DNA from 4 places in the Pseudomonas citronellolis genome. Region 1 is predicted to be linked to each of the others. Evidence: riboswitches for the same ligand, from Rfam matches in the RefSeq annotation. Region 1 holds a riboswitch; each other region holds the start of a gene.
The links. A riboswitch is a leader RNA that binds a small molecule or an ion and turns the genes downstream of it on or off. The one in region 1 is predicted to bind cobalamin.
Positions count from the first base shown of each region.

Region 1 (3,959 bases):
GGGCCTGGGGCGCGTCCGGGTTGGACTGGGCGAAGCCGGTGGTGTTGATGATCAGCTCGGCGCAGGCCTCGTCCAGCAGCGCCTCGACCTGCTCCAGGCAGGCCGCTTCCTTGAGGCTGGCCACGGCGATCGGCAGCGGGTTGAGCTGCTGCGCGCGCAGGCTGGCGCAGAAGGTGTCGATGAAGCCGGTGTTCGCCGCTTGCAGGTGGGTGCGGTAGAACAGCAGCGCCGCCACCGGCCAGCCGGGGTTCCACTCGGCCTGCCAGTGGGTGAGGGTGGCTTCAGCGTGGCCGGGATGGTGCAGGGCGACGCGGGGCAGGGCGCGCGGTTCGTTCCAGGGATAGGCGCGGTCCAGGTACTGGCTGGCCAGGTTGGCGAAGAACTGCCGGGCGTTGTCCAGGCCGCCCTGGCGCAGGTACTGCCAGAGGCGTTCGGCCTCCTCGGGGGGCACGCTGCACAGCGCGCTGAGTTCGGGGTCGGGCTTGTCGTCGCCGGGCACCAGGATCAGCGTGGCGCCGCGCCCGGCCAGGGCCACCAGTTGCTCGATGCCGTAGCGCCAGTAGCCGACGCCGCCGTGCACCGAGATCAGGATGACCTTGGCGTGCCGCAGCACCTCGTCGACGTAGAGGTCCACCGAGGCGTGGTTCTGCAACTGCATGGGGTTGGCCAGGCGCAGGCTCGGGTAGTCGTCGGGCAGTGCGCGGGCGGCCTCGGCGAGCAGCGCCAGGTGCGAGTCGCCGCTGCAGAGGATGACCAGCTCGGCGGGCGTCTGGGCCAGGTGGGCGATGCCGTCGTCGGGGACGAAGCCGCCGGGTTGGGTGCGCAGCAGGTGCATGCGGGGGACCTCTTTCGCTCGGTCAGGAGCGCCCTCTCCCCAGCCCTCTCCCTGAAGGGAGAGGGGGCCGGTTCGGTGTGCGCGCGGACATTGTGCTTACCGATGGGCATGGCCCGTGCTCGTGCGCTGGCATATCGGCGAAGCGCCGGATCAGCCCCCCTCTCCCTCCGGGAGAGGGGTTGGGGGTGAGGGTATTCACGCCAGCGCGGTGCGCAACTCGTTGGCGATGGCGGCCTGGTCCAGCTCCTGGCCGATCACCACCAGGCGGGTGGCGCGGGTTTCGTCGCTCAGCCACTGGCGGTCGAAGTGCTTGTCGAAGCGCTTGCCCACGCCTTGCACCAGCAGGCGCATGGGCTTGCCGGGGATGGCCGCGAAGCCCTTGACGCGCAGCACCGCGTGGCGCTCCACCAGTTGGCCGAGGGCGGCGAGCAGGGCCTGTTCCTGCACTTCCGGGAGGTCGACGTGGAAGGAGTCGAACTCGTCGTGGTCGTGGTCCCCATGGCCTTCGTGGTCGTGGTGGGTGGGGCGGCTGTCGATGTGCAGCTCGGCCTCGGCGTTGAGCCCCAGCAGCACCGACAGCGGCAGCTGGCCGGCGCTGGCTTCGACGATCTTCACCGCCGGCGGCAGTTCTTCGGATACGTGCGCGCGCACTTGCGCGAGGGCGTCGGCATCGAGCAGGTCGGCCTTGTTCAGCACCACCAGGTCGGCGCTGGCCAACTGGTCTTCGAACAGCTCGTGCAGCGGCGATTCGTGGTCCAGGTTCGGGTCCTGCCTGCGCTGCTCGTCCACCTGCTCGGGATGCGCGGCGAAGGTGCCGGCGGCCACTGCCGGGCTGTCGACCACGGTGATCACCGCGTCGACCGTGCAGGCATTGCGGATTTCCGGCCACTGGAAGGCCTGCACCAGGGGCTTGGGCAGGGCCAGGCCGGAGGTCTCGATGAGGATCTGGTCCAGCTCGCCGCGACGCGCCACCAGTTCGCGCATTACCGGGAAGAATTCTTCCTGCACGGTGCAGCACAGGCAGCCGTTGGCCAGTTCGAAGACGCGGCCCACGGCTTCTTCTTCGCTGCAGCCGATGGAGCATTGCTTGAGGATTTCGCCGTCGATGCCCAGTTCGCCGAACTCGTTGACGATCACCGCGATGCGGCGACCTTCGGCGTTGTCGAGCATGTGCCGGAGCAGGGTGGTCTTCCCGGCGCCTAGGAAGCCGGTGACGATGGTGACGGGGAGCTTGGCCAGGGTTTGCATGGTCGCCTCTGCGCTGCGATGGCGGGAGGCAGAGGCGCGCGCACGGAGGTTCCGCGCGTCGGAAGCCGCCACCGGATCACCCCGCCCGGTTGTGGTAATGCTGGTTCGAGGCAGGTCTCCTGGCTCACGATCCGGCTTGCGCCTGGCCTTCGCCTTCCCGCCCGTGGGCAGTGGCATTCGAAGGGGTTTGGATCGTTCACAGTTGCGGGGGCAGCCGTGGCCTTGACCACGTTCCCTCTTAGCTCCGGCGCCGGGCCGGAGAACCTCGAAGCGGCAAAGGCTACGCAGTGCCCGGCGGGCGGTCAATCGCCGCCGGGCCGGTTGACGCTCTGCCTGGGCCGTGCTGTGCTGCCCGGCGATTGCCCGTGGAAGGATCGCCCGCGTGATACTGGTTGCCGGACTGGGGTGCCGCCGTGGCTGCGGCGCCGACGAACTGCTCGCCCTGCTGCGCGCCTGCCTGCGCGAGGCCGGCCTCGACGAGGCGGCGCTGAGCGCCTTGGCCAGCAGCGAGGCCAAGGCCCTGGAAGGCGGCCTGCGCGACCTGTCGCGGCAACTGCGCCTACCCCTGGAACTGCTGGATGCGCAGCGCCTGGCGCCATATGAGCAGCGGCTGACTTCCACTTCCGAGCGGGCTCGCCAGGTCACCGGCAGCGCTGGCGTGGCTGAGGCTGCTGCCCTGGCATTGGCCGAAGCGCTGGCCGAGGGCCCGGCGCGGCTGGTGGTGCCCAAGCGGCGCAGCGCCAACGCCACCTGCGCGCTGGCCATGGCGCCGGCTCTGATGGGATAGCGGGCTGGGGTAGACTGCGCCTTTCCCGATCCGAAGCGAAACGCCCATGACGGTCTATTTCATCGGCGCCGGCCCCGGCGATCCCGAGCTCATCACGGTCAAGGGCCAGCGTCTGCTGCGCAGCTGCCCGGTGATCCTCTACGCCGGCTCGCTGGTGCCCGAGGCGGTGCTCGAAGGGCACGGCGCCGAGGTGGTGGTGAACACCGCCGAGTTGCATCTGGAGCAGATAGTCGCGCTGCTGGCCGAGGCCCACACGAAAGGCCAGGACGTGGCCCGCGTGCATTCCGGCGACCCTTCGCTGTACGGCGCCATCGGCGAGCAGATCCAGCACCTGCGCCGGCTCGGCATTCCCTACGAGATCGTCCCCGGCGTCACTGCAACTGCCGCCTGCGCCGCGCTGCTGGGCTGCGAGCTGACGCTGCCGGAGGTGTCGCAGACGCTGATTCTCACCCGCTACGCCAGCCGCACGAAGATGCCCGAGGGGGAATCCCTGGGCGACCTGGCGCGGCACCGGGCGAGCATGGCCATCCACCTGGGCGTGGGCCAGCTGGAGAAGATCGTCGCGGAGCTGTTGCCGCACTACGGCGCGGACTGCCCGATCGCGGTGATCCACCGCGCCAGTTGGCCGGATCAGGACCAGGTCAGCGGCACCCTCGGAGACATCCTGCCCAAGGCCCGGGCCAAGGGCTTCAAGCGGACTGCGCTGATTCTGGTCGGGCGGGTGCTGGCGGCGGAGGGGGGCGGCGAGTCGTCGTTGTATAGCGCGGGGCATGCACATCTGTATCGGCCGGATTGATGGCAGATGGCTGGGGCTTGTTTGTAGGAGCGAGCTTGCTCGCGAATGGTGCCAACCGGATGCTCTGGTGCTGGGTGTGGCGCCTTTCCCTCTCCCCAGCCCTCTCCCTGAAGGGAGAGGGGGCTTGTCCGTGCCGAGAGGAGGAGTGGTTTCAGCCGGAAACCGCCGAGACAGCCGGCTAACTGCAGCACATCCAACTCTGCCCAACGGTCCCCTCTCCCTTCAGGGAGAGGGTTAGGGAGAGGGCGCTCTTAAACCCGGCCCCACAGCCCCCCGCCGTGGCGATGGCGTTT
Region 1 covers NZ_CP014158.1:884,405-888,363, forward strand. The annotation lists gene cobN (cobaltochelatase subunit CobN) at 1-835, opposite strand, end outside; gene cobW (cobalamin biosynthesis protein CobW) at 1,031-2,083, opposite strand; cobalamin riboswitch at 2,176-2,366, opposite strand; gene PcP3B5_RS04070 (cobalamin biosynthesis protein) at 2,466-2,870, shown strand; gene cobM (precorrin-4 C(11)-methyltransferase) at 2,917-3,666, shown strand.

Region 2 (3,959 bases), 780 kb from region 1:
GGGGCTATCCGTGCTAACCGTCGACAATGGCACTCGGGCGCGATTGAAGCGGCGCTCCAGGCGGTCAGCCAGGCGGCCGAAGGCCACCAGCGGGTGCCAGCGCTTCGGCTCGCCCAGCAGGCCGTCCAGGGCCACGCCGGCAACGCTCAGCAGGGCCAGACTCATGGGCGTTCTCCCCAGTGATTTTCGTAAAGCAGTTCGTTCAGCGGGCGCGGCTGGCGCCAGCCTTCCAGGGCCAACATGGGCGCCGGGTAGAACTCCGCCACCGGGCCCAGGCAGAGCACCGCCACCGCCTCGCTGCCCGCCGGCAGGCTGAGCAGTTCGCCCAGGGCGGCGGGATCGAACAGCGACACCCAGCCCAGCCCCAGGCCTTCGGCGCGGGCCGCCAGCCAGAGGTTCTGGATGGCGCAGGCCAGCGAGGCCAGGTCCATCTGCGGCAGGGTGCGGCGGCCGAAGACGTGGGCCTCGCGGCCGTCCGCCAGGGCCGCCACCAGCAGCTCGGCGCAGTCGCGGATGCCCTCGACCTTCAGCCGCATGAATTCCTCAGAGCGCTCGCCCAGGGCCTCGGCGGTCTTCACCCGCTCCGCCTCCACCAGGCCGTGGATGGCCTCGCGCAGTGCCGGGCGGGTGATGCGGATGAAGCGCCAGGGCTGCATCAGGCCGACGCTGGGGGCCTGGTGCGCCGCTTCCAGCAGCCGCGCCAGCAGCGCCGGGGCCACCTCGCCGCCGCTGAAGTGGCGCATGTCGCGGCGCTCGGCGATGGCGCGGTAGATGGCCGCGCGTTCCTCGGGGCTGTAGGCGTGCTCGTTCATGGGCGGAAGATCGCGGCGGCGGCCGCCGGGTTCGACGGCAGGTAGAAGTGGATATAGGACGCGGTCAGGCGGCCCAGGCGGAACACCGCCTCGGCCACCGGCTTGGCGTTCGGGCAGGTGCCGCGCAGGGCCGGCTCCAGTTGGCTGTCCAGCAGCGAATGGTGGAAGGTGTGGCCGCGCAGCGGGCCTTCCGGCAGTTCCACCTCCTGCAGGGCCAGGGCGGCAAGGCGCTTCTGCAGGGTGGCGCGGCCGGGCAGCAGGCCGAGCAGCCGACCGCTGCGGCCCTCGGCGTCGGTCAGGCCATCGAGCAGGTAGAGCATGCCGCCGCACTCGGCCAGCAGCGGCTTGCCGGCGGCATGGTGGGCGCGGATGGCCTCGGCCATGGCGCGGTTGTTCTCCAGCTGCGCCAGGTGCAGTTCCGGATAGCCGCCGGGTAGATAGAGGCTATCCACCTCCGGCAAGTATTCGTCGGTGAGCGGCGAGAAGAACTTCAGCTCGGCGCCCAGCTCGCGCAGCAGGTCGAGGTTGGCCTGGTAGAGGAAGGCGAAGGCGGCATCCCGCGCCACGCCGATGCGCACGCCGGCCAGGGACGCTTGCAGTTCGTGCTCGGTGGGCGCCGCGAAGCTCACCGGCGGCGGCAGGTCCACCGCGCTGCTGGCGGCCAGGGCGTCGGCGGCGGCGTCCAGGCGCGCGTCCAGGTCGGCCAGTTCCTCGGCCTGCACCAGGCCCAGGTGGCGGCTGGGCAGCTCCAGGTCGGCGCTGCGCGGCAACGCGCCGTACCAGCGGATCCACTCCGGCAGGCTGTCGCGCAGCAGGTCGCTGTGACGCTGGCTGCCGACGCGGTTGCCGAGCACGCCGGAGAACGGCAGGCCCGGCTGGTAGGTGGCCAGGCCCACGGCCAGGGCGCCGAAGGTCTGCGCCATGGCCTGGCCGTTGATCACGCCGAGCACCGGCACATCGAAGGTGCGCGCCAGGTCGGCCGCCGAGGGCGTGCCGTCGAACAGGCCCATCACCCCTTCGATGAGAATCAGCTCGGCCTCCCCTGCCGCTTCCCAGAGCAGCCGGCGGCTCTGCGCCTCGCCGACCATCCACAGGTCGAGCTGGTGCACGGGCGCGCCGCTGGCGCGGGCGAGGATCATCGGGTCGAGGAAGTCCGGGCCGACCTTGAACACCCGCACCCGGCGCCCCTGGCGCGCGTGCAGGCGGGCCAGGGCGGCGGTGACGGTAGTCTTGCCCTGCCCCGAGGCGGGAGCGGCGATCAGCAGCGCCGGGCACTGGCGCGCCTGGGGCATCAGAACTCCACTCCTTTCTGCGCCTTGATGCCGGCCTTGAAGGCGTGCTTGACCAGGCCCATCTCGGTGACGGTGTCGGCGGCGTCGATCATGCCCTGCTGGGCGGCGCGGCCGGTGACCACCACATGCTGGTGCGCCGGGCGCGCGGCGATGTCGGCCAGCACGGCGTCCAGCTCCAGGTAGCCGTGCTTGAGGGCGATGTTCAGCTCGTCCAGCAGCACCAGGCCGACGGCCGGGTCGGCCAGCAGCTCGCGGGCCACGTCCCAGGCCTGCCGGGCTTTCTCGATGTCGCGCCGGCGGTCCTGGGTCTCCCAGGTGAAGCCCTCGCCCATCACGTGGTAGCGCACCTGCTCGGGGAAGCGGCGGAAGAAGGCTTCCTCGCCGGTGCTCGCGGCGCCCTTGATGAACTGCACCACGCCGGCCTGCATGCCGTGGCCGAGGGCGCGGGCGAGCATGCCGAAGGCCGAGCTGCTCTTGCCCTTGCCGTTGCCGGTGAGCACCAGCAGCACGCCGCGCTCGTCCCGGGCCTGGGCGATCTTCTCGTCGATCACGTCCTTCTTGCGCTGCATGCGCGCGCGGTGGCGCTCGTCCTTTTCCGGGGATTCGCTCATCGTTGGGTCTCCTGGCCGAAGGCGGCCGTGCTCGCGATGCCAAGGCACCGGGGCTGAAGGGGCGTGCGGGAGGGACGACGGAAAGTAGCCGCGCGGCGCGGGGCCGTGGCTGGAAGGAGAATGCTCATCTGCCTGATCGCTCCACCGCTCTCACCCGCGCGGCTAGTAAACCGGGATGACGCGGGGCGATCGGAGCGCGGCCTGGGCAGCGCCCGACGGCTTCCTGCGCGTCGTCGTCGCTACGGGCCGGTCTCCGGGCTCGCGAGTGAAGGTCACCGGACCTCTGCGGCTGCGCCTTCCCATGCCGTTGGCACAGTGGCTGTTGCGTCCGCGTGACTCGCCTACCGTTGCGGGGGCAGCGCCGGAATGACCGAATTGGCTCGGTTGCACCGGCTTCCCTGTTTCACCTTCGGCCATGGCCGAGGGCACCTGTAGCAGGCGCGCAGCTTAGAGGCAGGCGGGGTGGCCGGTCAATCGGAGGCGGCGATGGGTCGCGCCTGCTGCGCGGGCGCGGCGGCCGGGTCCTGGCGGCACCAGCGCAGCCAGATGAACTGCAGCTGGACCAGGGTGGCGCGAGCCAGTTCGCGGTCCTCGGCCGGCAGCCGGTGGTCGTTTTCCAGGGCCTTGAACAGCGCCACGCTGGCCGCCTGCAGGGCCTGCTCGCGGCCGGCGCGCGGGCCGCCGGCGAGCAGCAGGTCGTGCAAACACAGCAGGTAGGCGTCGCGGGCCCGGCGCACGGGGCCGCGGGCAGCGGTCAGGCGCGCGCGCAGGAACAGCAGCTCGTCGCCCAGGTCCAGCGCCAGCAGGCCGCCGCGCCAGCGCGCGCGGCGCTCGGCCGGCAGGTTCTTGTAGAACTGCGCCAGGCGCAGCAGGCGGTCGGCGCTGCGGCCGTCGAACCAGACCTCCAGCGGCGGCAACGGACCGCGGGTGAGCCGCGCGAGGTCGGCGAGGATGGCCGCCAGCACGCGGCGGTAATGGCGCTGCCCGGGCGCCAGGCGCACCAGGTTGAACACCAGCACGGCGAAGGCCACGCCGATCACGGTGGCCAGCGCCGAATTGAGGAAGTGGCCGAGGTCGTAGCTCATCGCGTTGCTCGGCCCGATGTTCTTCACATAGAAGATGCAGAAGGACGAGGCGATGGCGGCGATCGGCGGCCGCGTCATGCACAGCGCGGCGATGAACAGCGGCACGCCCAGCACCAGCGCCAACGCCGGGAAGCCATCGCACAACGGCAGTATCACCAG
Region 2 covers NZ_CP014158.1:1,661,137-1,665,095, reverse strand. The annotation lists gene cbiB (adenosylcobinamide-phosphate synthase CbiB) at 1-165, opposite strand, end outside; gene bluB (5,6-dimethylbenzimidazole synthase) at 162-812, opposite strand; gene PcP3B5_RS07570 (cobyrinic acid a,c-diamide synthase CobB) at 809-2,104, opposite strand; gene cobO (cob(I)yrinic acid a,c-diamide adenosyltransferase) at 2,104-2,715, opposite strand; cobalamin riboswitch at 2,943-3,163, opposite strand; gene PcP3B5_RS07560 (FUSC family protein) at 3,186-3,959, opposite strand, start outside.
Region 2: linked by a shared signal. The riboswitch ahead of cobO (cob(I)yrinic acid a,c-diamide adenosyltransferase) and the one ahead of cobW (cobalamin biosynthesis protein CobW) in region 1 are both predicted to bind cobalamin.

Region 3 (3,959 bases), 1.4 Mb from region 1:
CGGCGTTGCTGCGCTGCATGCGGATGCGCGCCACGTCGTCGGCGCGGTGGCTGTCCCACAGGCCGCGGACCATGGTCTGGCCGATCAGGCCCAGCAGCAGGATGCCGTGCAGCAGCGCCACCAGGCGGGTGTTCAGGCGCATGTCGCCGTGGTGGATGTGGCTGAACTCGTGGGCGATCACCCCCTGCAGCTCGTCGCGGCTGAGCAGGGCGATGGTCCCGCGGGTGACGCCGATGACCGCGTCGCGCGGCGTCAGGCCGGCGGCGAAGGCGTTGATGCCGCTGTCCTCCAGCAGGTACACCGGCGGCACCGGGGTGCCCGAGGCGATGGCCATTTCCTCGACCACGTTGAGCACCCGGCGTTCATCGGCGTCGCGGGCGTCCAGGTTGATCAGCCGGCCGCCCAGGCGCTCGGCCACGGCGCGGCCGCCCAGGCGCAGCTGGCGGTGCTTGTACCAGGCGCCGACGATCACCACGCCGACCACCACCAGCGCCACCCACAGGTAGAGTTCGAAGTCGGGCAGGCGCTGCGGCGAGGTCCAGTGGCTGGCGGGCTCGCCGATGTGGCGCCAGAGCCAGCCCAGGACCAGGCTGGTGAGCGTCACCAGGCAGGCCACCGCCGCGGCCAGGAGCAGGATCAGCCGGCCGGTCTGGCGGCGGGCGCGGTCCTGGTGCTGGAAGAAGTTCATCGCGCGGGCCGCCCGTCAGAAGGCGACCTTGGGCGCGTCCTGGATCTGCTGGCTGTCGGCGAACTCCAGCTGCGCGACCTCGGCCTTGTGGCCGAAATTCGCCGCCAGCACCACGGCGGGGAACGACTGGCGGTAGGCGTTGTATTCCATCACCGCGTCGTTGTAGGCCTGGCGGGCGAAGGCCACCTTGTTCTCGGTGCTCGACAGCTCCTCGGTGAGCTGCTGCAGGTTCTGCGAGGCCTTGAGGTCCGGGTAGGCCTCCATGGTCACGTTGAGCCGCCCCAGCGCGCCGCCCAGGGCGCCCTCGGCGTTGGCCAACTGGGCCAGGCCGGCGGCGGCGCCGGGCTGGCTGGCGGCGGCCTTGAGCCCGGCCACCGCGGCATTGCGCGCGGCGATCACCGCCTCCAGGGTTTCCCGCTCGTGCTTGAGGTAGGCCTTGGCGGTTTCCACCAGGTTGGGGATCAGGTCGTAGCGCCGCTTGAGCTGCACCTCGATCTGCGCGAAGGCGTTGCGGTAGCGGGCGCGCAGGTTCACCAGGCGGTTGTAGATGGCGATGACGCCGAAGAACAGCACGGCGAGGACGAGCAGGGTGACCAGGGAGGAAACCGACATGGGAGGTCCTTTTCGAGCGTCGGGAAAGGTCCGCCGATGATAGCGGAAAGCTTCCACGGCGGAAGGAAAGGCATCACGGGCTGTGCCCGGAAGCGGAAGCATGCTGTAAAGGGCTGCCCTTGACGCCCCGCCGCACCGATGGTCAGATGCGGGCCGTTCCAGGTGTCTCATGCCGCCGTGCATGAGGTGAAACGGGAAGCCGGTGCGTCGCCCTTGGCGATCAGTCCGGCGCTGCCCCCGCAACGGTAAGCGAGCGGGGCATCCACGAGGCCACTGTGCTCAGGCATGGGAAGGCGGATGCTCCAGAACCCTCGCAAGCCCGGAGACCGGCCTGGAGCGTTGTTGGCAAACCCGCGGTGGGCGGGCGTGAGCCGGATTCCGGACGCGCTCGCGCCGGAACTCGCTGCGCCGCCTGCGAAATTCCCGTTTCGAGGCGATCACCTTGCACTTCCCTTCTTCCGAATCCGCACTTCGGCTTGCCCCCTGGCTCGCCGGCCTGTGCCTGAGCCCCTGCCTGAACGCCGAGCCCCTGGGCCTGCGCGATGAAATCGTCAGCGCCCCTTCGGTGGAGTCCACCACCGTCGCCGAGATGGCCCGCTACGGCAGCAAGCTCGAAGTCATCGAGCGCGAGCAGATCGAGCGCGCCGGCCCTAGCGCCGACATCACCCGCGTGCTGCAGATGTACGTGCCCGGCCTGTTCGTGGCGCCGAAGAACGGCCCCTTCGACTACGGCACCTACTCGCTGCTGGGCGGGCGCAACGACGACACCCTGATCCTGCTCGACGGCGTGCGCCTGAACAACCGCCTGTACGGCGGCCTCTACCTGGACACCCTGCCGATCACCGCGGTGGAGCGCATCGAGGTGCTCAAGGGCGGCCAGGGCCTGCTGTTCGGTACCCAGGCGGTGTCCGGGGTGATCAACATCGTCACCCGCAGCGCGCGCAGCCGCGAGGCTTCCGGCGAGGTCAACCTGGGCCTGGACAGCTTCCGCGGGCGCAATGGCGATGCGCGGGTGGAGAAGGTGCTGGAGAACGGCCTGGGCGACCTCGGCCTGCTGGCCTACGTCAGCCACAACCGCTCCGACGGCTACAAGCCGTTCCGCGAACAGGACATGACCGCCACCGTCAGCGACAAGCGCCGCTCCTACGACGTCAACGTGTTCGGCGCCAAGGCCATCCAGGCTTTCGGCGACAGCTCGCGCCTGGAGCTGTTCTACCAGTACGCCGACGCCGACCTGGACTTCGCCCGTCCGGCGGACAACCACCACACCAGCAACGACCGCATCCAGCAGATCGCCACGGCGACCTTCGAGCAGCGCCTGAACGACGACTTCAGCTGGTTCGCCAAGGCCCACCTGAACGACTGGGACACCCGCTACACGCGCATCTACAACCTCGCCGGCGGCGGCACCCGCACGCTCAACCACAACGACTACTGGGGCTTTACCGACTGGGGCGCGCAGCTGGAGGGCAAGGCGCGCCTGGCCGGCGGCCACGAGCTGGTCTTCGGCAGCGACAACCAGTGGTACAAGGGCCAGGACGACGTGCTGATCATCGACAACGACAAGGCCGAGTCCCACGCCCTGTACGCGCAGTTGCGCCCGCAGCTGGACCTGCTGCCGAACTGGCACCCCAGCCTGGGCGTGCGCCGCGAGGAAATGAGCGGCGGCGAGGGCGCCACCGTGTGGATGCTCACCTCGCTCTACGACCTCAGCGACCAGCTCAAGCTGCGCGGCCAGCTGGGCACCGCCTTCAAGCTGCCCAACGCCGAGCAGCTGTTCGTCAACGAGCCGGGCAGCGAGATCGGCAACCGCGACCTCAAGCCTGAGCGCAGCCGCAACGCCGAGCTGGGCCTGGACTACAGCGGCGCGCTGTTCGGCCAGCCCTGGAGCGGCAGCGTCACCATCTTCCGCCGCGAGATAAAGGACCTCATCACCCTGGCCGGCGACCAGTGGGTGAACGGCGACGGCGAGATCGAGGTGCGCGGCATCGAGGCCAACGGCCAGTGGCGGCTGGGCGAGCACTGGCAGCTGGACGCCGACGCCACCCGCAACCTGGTGGACACCCGCGAGGGCGTGACCGTGAACAACATCCCGCACTTCTTCGCCCGCACCCGCCTGGGCTACGACCAGGGCCCGTGGGGCTTCGGTATGGCGCTGCGCTACGTCGGCTCCATCGTCAGCCCCCAGGGCGACGACTACGGCCACTACAGGGTGCTCGACGGTGATGCCTACCGCTACCTGGACGGCGCCCGCCGCCACCGCCTGAGCCTGCTGCTGGAGAACCTGCTGGACCGCGACTACGCCACCAGCCGCACCACCAACGGCATCCGCCAGGTGGACAACCTGGGCCGCCCGCGCACCGCCGAGCTGCGCTACACCTTCAGCTTCTGAGGTGGCCATGGACCAGGCGCTGCTGATTGTAGGCCCCCTCGCGGGCGCCCAGGGCGAGGCCTTGCGCGCCGAGCTGGCGGCAACCCACCGCGCCGTGACGCTGGTCGATACCAGCGACGGCTTCGACGCCCTGTGGCCGGCCATCCGCGCGCAGCTGCAAGCGGGCAGGGCGCTGTTGCTGGTGGATATGGAACCGGCCAGCGACGGCGCCTACCTCGACTGGCTGCGCGGCGAGGTGGCGCAACTGGCCGGCGACTTCCCCCAGGC
Region 3 covers NZ_CP014158.1:2,276,512-2,280,470, forward strand. The annotation lists gene PcP3B5_RS10345 (M48 family metallopeptidase) at 1-688, opposite strand, end outside; gene PcP3B5_RS10350 (LemA family protein) at 704-1,300, opposite strand; cobalamin riboswitch at 1,444-1,649, shown strand; gene PcP3B5_RS10355 (TonB-dependent receptor plug domain-containing protein) at 1,743-3,692, shown strand; gene PcP3B5_RS10360 ((2Fe-2S) ferredoxin domain-containing protein) at 3,700-3,959, shown strand, end outside.
Region 3: linked by a shared signal. The riboswitch ahead of PcP3B5_RS10355 (TonB-dependent receptor plug domain-containing protein) and the one ahead of cobW (cobalamin biosynthesis protein CobW) in region 1 are both predicted to bind cobalamin.

Region 4 (3,959 bases), 1.9 Mb from region 1:
GCCACGTAGAGGAAGCGCACCCGGCTGGGGGTGCCGAACTCGATGGCGCTGCCCTTGGGAATGAACAGCAGGTCGCCGGGCTGGCCCACCAGGGTCTCGCCGTTCTGGCGGATGTGCAGCTCGCCCTCCAGCACCAGGTCCACTTCGTCGTAGTTCAGCGTCCAGGGGAAGAAGGCGTTTTCCCACTGCATGAAGCCGGCGCCCATGCTGCTGCCGTCCTCGGCGCCGACCACGTCGGTGATGCCGATCTGGTATTCGCCCGGCACGCCTTCCAGGCGGCCGAAGCGCACGCTGCCGCCCTTCACCAGCTTGATCCCGCCGGCGCCGGTGCGCGCCTCGAAGGCCGCCCGGGCCACGCTGGCGCCGCCCTGTTGCGCGGCCTTGCGCACCAGTTGGTCGACCAGTTGCGCATCCACTTCGGCGGGCAGCCGCGCCAGCACCTCGGCGCGAATCCGCGTCAACTCGTCCTCGCTCGGCCCGGCCGCGGCCGGTTCACTCGCGGCCGCCGCCGGCTCGCCGGCCACCCGCTCGACCAGCGCCAGGCCAGCCTGCTCGGCGACCGTACGCGCCTCGGGGGTGACGATGCAGCGCGGCAGCTCCACGGCCAGGGAACTCTGCCCGGCGGCGATGGCTTCACGGATGTCGTTGGCGGTAATCAGCTTCTTCATCTCAACAGGTCCTCGATCGGATTCCGTGCGTTCAACAGCGCGCGCAGGCGCTCGATGCTGGCGGGGTCGTCGCTGGCGGTGTGGACGATCGCGCCGTCGATGCCGTGGGCGCGCAGCAGGCGCTCGATGGCGGGCAGGTCGACGCCGGGCAGGTCGCACTTGCTGATCACCCCGATCAGCCGCTTGCCGGCGTGGATGTCCAGCAGCCCGGGCGGCAGCCGGCACTCCGTCGCATCGGCGGGGTGCACGTAGACCAGGGTGTCGACGTCGTCGGTGCTGGTGATCAGCGCGCGGTACAGGCGCGGGTGGCTGACGAACTCGCCGGGGGTGTCCAGCGCGCCGCCGGGGCCGTAGTCCAGCGCCTGGGTCTTGCGCGCCGCTTCGGGGTTGCCGCACAGGGCATTGAACAGGGTGGTCTTGCCGGCTCCAACGCCACCGATCAGGGCATAACGCGGCGCGTCCATGGTCAGCTCCTGGTCACCGGGCAGACGCTGTAGTCCAGCAGCCGGCCGAGGGCGGCGCAGGTCTGCGCCAGCGCCTCCTCCACCGCGCCGACGCTGCCGTGCAGCACCAGCGCGCCGCTGAAGCGGTCGAGGAAGCCGATGCGCACGTCGGCGGCCTTGGTGGCGAAGTCGCCGGCAATCATCGCGGTCTCGCCCGGGGTGAGGGTCATGATGCCGATGGCCTGCGCCCCAGGGACGCCGATCTTGCTCGACAGCTCCTCCTGGGGATGCGCGATCAGGTGCGCCAGGGTCACCTGCTTGCCCGGGACGAATTCCTGGATGATGCGCTCTTTGGACACGTGCTCCCCTCCTCTACTGCTTAGGAAGCTAACAAGTGCCCGGACGGCGGCCCTATCAAAATCCGGCAAAGTTTTCCGCCGCCCCGAAAGACCAGAAAACTCCTACAAAAACCGGCTGGAACGCCCGCGCGGCGCCGCATTGGCGGCTGCTGGCCGGAGCTTTCCGGCCGCGGTTCGCAGCGTGCTGAGTGACTTTGTCGCAGCCGCCGGGAAGCGCCCGGGCGCAGGCGGGGCGCCGCCATGGACGTGACGGACCGCAGAGGAAAGGGACGTCTGACGGACAGGTTCCGCATCGGCCCGACTTGCCCGGCCGCCGCGTTGTTCGTAAGGTGCGCACGTTTTCGTTCGAGGTAACGGGAAGCAGGTGAAAGGCCTGCGCTGCCCCCGCAACGGTAACCGACCGCAGGCCCCGTGCCTGCCGCGCTCCAATCCGCCACTGTGCGCCACGCATGGGAAGGCCGGGAGCGTGCGAGTCGGCAGCCCGGAGACCGCCCTCGACACGCATGACAGGTGTTGCGGAGGGCCGCACCTTCAAGCGCGGCCACTCCCGCCCTTGCCAGCCCTCCTCGAAAGTCCACTTTTGAGGAACCCCAGCGATGAAACTTTCCCGTCTTGCCCTGGCCGTCGCCGTGCTGCCCGCGGCGGCCTTCGCCGGCGACGATGCCGAACAGGCTTACCAACTGCCGTCGATGGTCATCACCTCGGCGCGCCAGGCCGAACCCCGCGGCCAGGCCACCGCGGCCAACACCGTCTTCACCCACGACGATATCGAGCGCCTGCAGGCGCGCAGCGTGCCCGAGCTGCTGCAGCGCGTGCCCGGCGTGCAGCTGAGCAACGCCGGCGGCCTGACCAGCTACTTCCTGCGCGGCACCAACCCCGGCCAGACCCTGGTGCTGGTGGACGGCCAGCGCATCGCCTCGGCCAGCAGCGGCATCGCCCGCCTGGACTACCTGAGCATCGACAACATCGAGCGCGTGGAAGTGACCCGCGGCCCGCGCTCGGCGCTGTACGGCGCCGACGCCATCGGCGGGGTGATCCAGATCTTCACCCGCCGCGGCGAAGCCGGCCTGCACCCGCAAGTGCGCCTGGCCGCCGGCAGCAACGGCACCTTCCAGCGCAGCGCCTCGCTCGCCGGCGGCGACGAGCGCACCCGCTTCGACCTCGGCGCCAGCCTCGACGAGAGCCGCGGCTACGACTACACCCGCGACAACGTCGGCGCCGACAGCGACCACGACGGCCAGCGCAACAAGGCCGTGCACCTGAACCTGGACCACCGCCTGAACGACGACTGGAAGGCCGGCTTCAGCCTCAACGACCAGCGCGGCGACAGCGAATACGACGACGCCTACAGCTACGCCCCCGCCGAGCCCCACGACGAGTTCCGCGTCAGCAGCTACAGCGGCTACCTCGAAGGCCAACTGACCTCGATGTGGAACAGCCGCGTGGAGCTGGGCCGCAGCTTCGACCGCAACAAGGCCGTCGGCGCCGCCGAGGTATGGAACAACGGCACCCTGGAAACCACCCGGCATTCGGCCAGCTGGCTCAACCGCCTGCAGCTGGATACCCGCAACCAACTAGCCCTGGGCGCGGACTGGTACGAGGACAAGGTCGAGGGCAGCACCGCCTTCGCCGAGGACAGCCGCACCAACCACGCCTTCTTCGCCCAGCACAGCTTCAAGGGCGAGGCCTTCTCCACCGAGCTGGGCCTGCGCCACGACGACAACGAGCGCTACGGCTCGCAGAACAGCTGGAACGCCGCCTTCACCCTGCCGGTGGGCGCCAGCCAGAGCTGGGTCGCCAGCTACGGCGAGGGCTTCCGCGCGCCGACCTTCAGCGACCTCTACTACCCCGGCGCCAGCAACCCGGACCTGAAGGCCGAGACCTCGAAGACCTACGAGCTGCAATGGCGCGGCGACTTCGCCGGCACGCACCTGGAGGCCGCGCTGTACCGTACCGAGGTGGACGACCTGATCGCCTGGGACAGCGCCAGCAACATGCCGCAGAACATCGCCAAGGCGCGCATCGACGGCTTCGAGGCCAGCCTGGCCCGTGAGGTCCTCGGCTGGCAGGCCAACCTCGGCCTGAGCATCCTCGACCCGCGCGACCGCGACACCGGCCACACCCTGCCGCGCCGCGCCCGGCGCACCCTGAGCCTGGACCTGGACCGCCAGTTCGGCGCCTTCGGCGTCGGCGGCACCTGGCGCGCGCTGAGCAACAGCTACGCCGACGCGGCCAACCAGGACCGCCTGGGCGGCTACGGCGTGCTCGATGTGCGCGGCAGTTGGCAGTTCAGCGAAACCCTGCGCTGGGACCTGAAGCTGCAGAACCTGCTGGACCGCGACTACGCCCGCGCCAGCTACCAGCGCCCGACCGATCCCATGGGCTTCCCCAGCGAAACCCTGCACTACAAGGAAGCCGGCCGCACCGCGCTGCTGGCGCTGACCTGGACGCCGGAGTTGTAGCCATCGCGGGCAGGGCCCGCTCCTACG
Region 4 covers NZ_CP014158.1:5,932,920-5,936,878, forward strand. The annotation lists gene eutQ (ethanolamine utilization acetate kinase EutQ) at 1-668, opposite strand, end outside; gene PcP3B5_RS25980 (EutP/PduV family microcompartment system protein) at 665-1,132, opposite strand; gene eutS (ethanolamine utilization microcompartment protein EutS) at 1,135-1,470, opposite strand; cobalamin riboswitch at 1,781-1,980, shown strand; gene PcP3B5_RS25990 (TonB-dependent receptor domain-containing protein) at 2,067-3,932, shown strand.
Region 4: linked by a shared signal. The riboswitch ahead of PcP3B5_RS25990 (TonB-dependent receptor domain-containing protein) and the one ahead of cobW (cobalamin biosynthesis protein CobW) in region 1 are both predicted to bind cobalamin.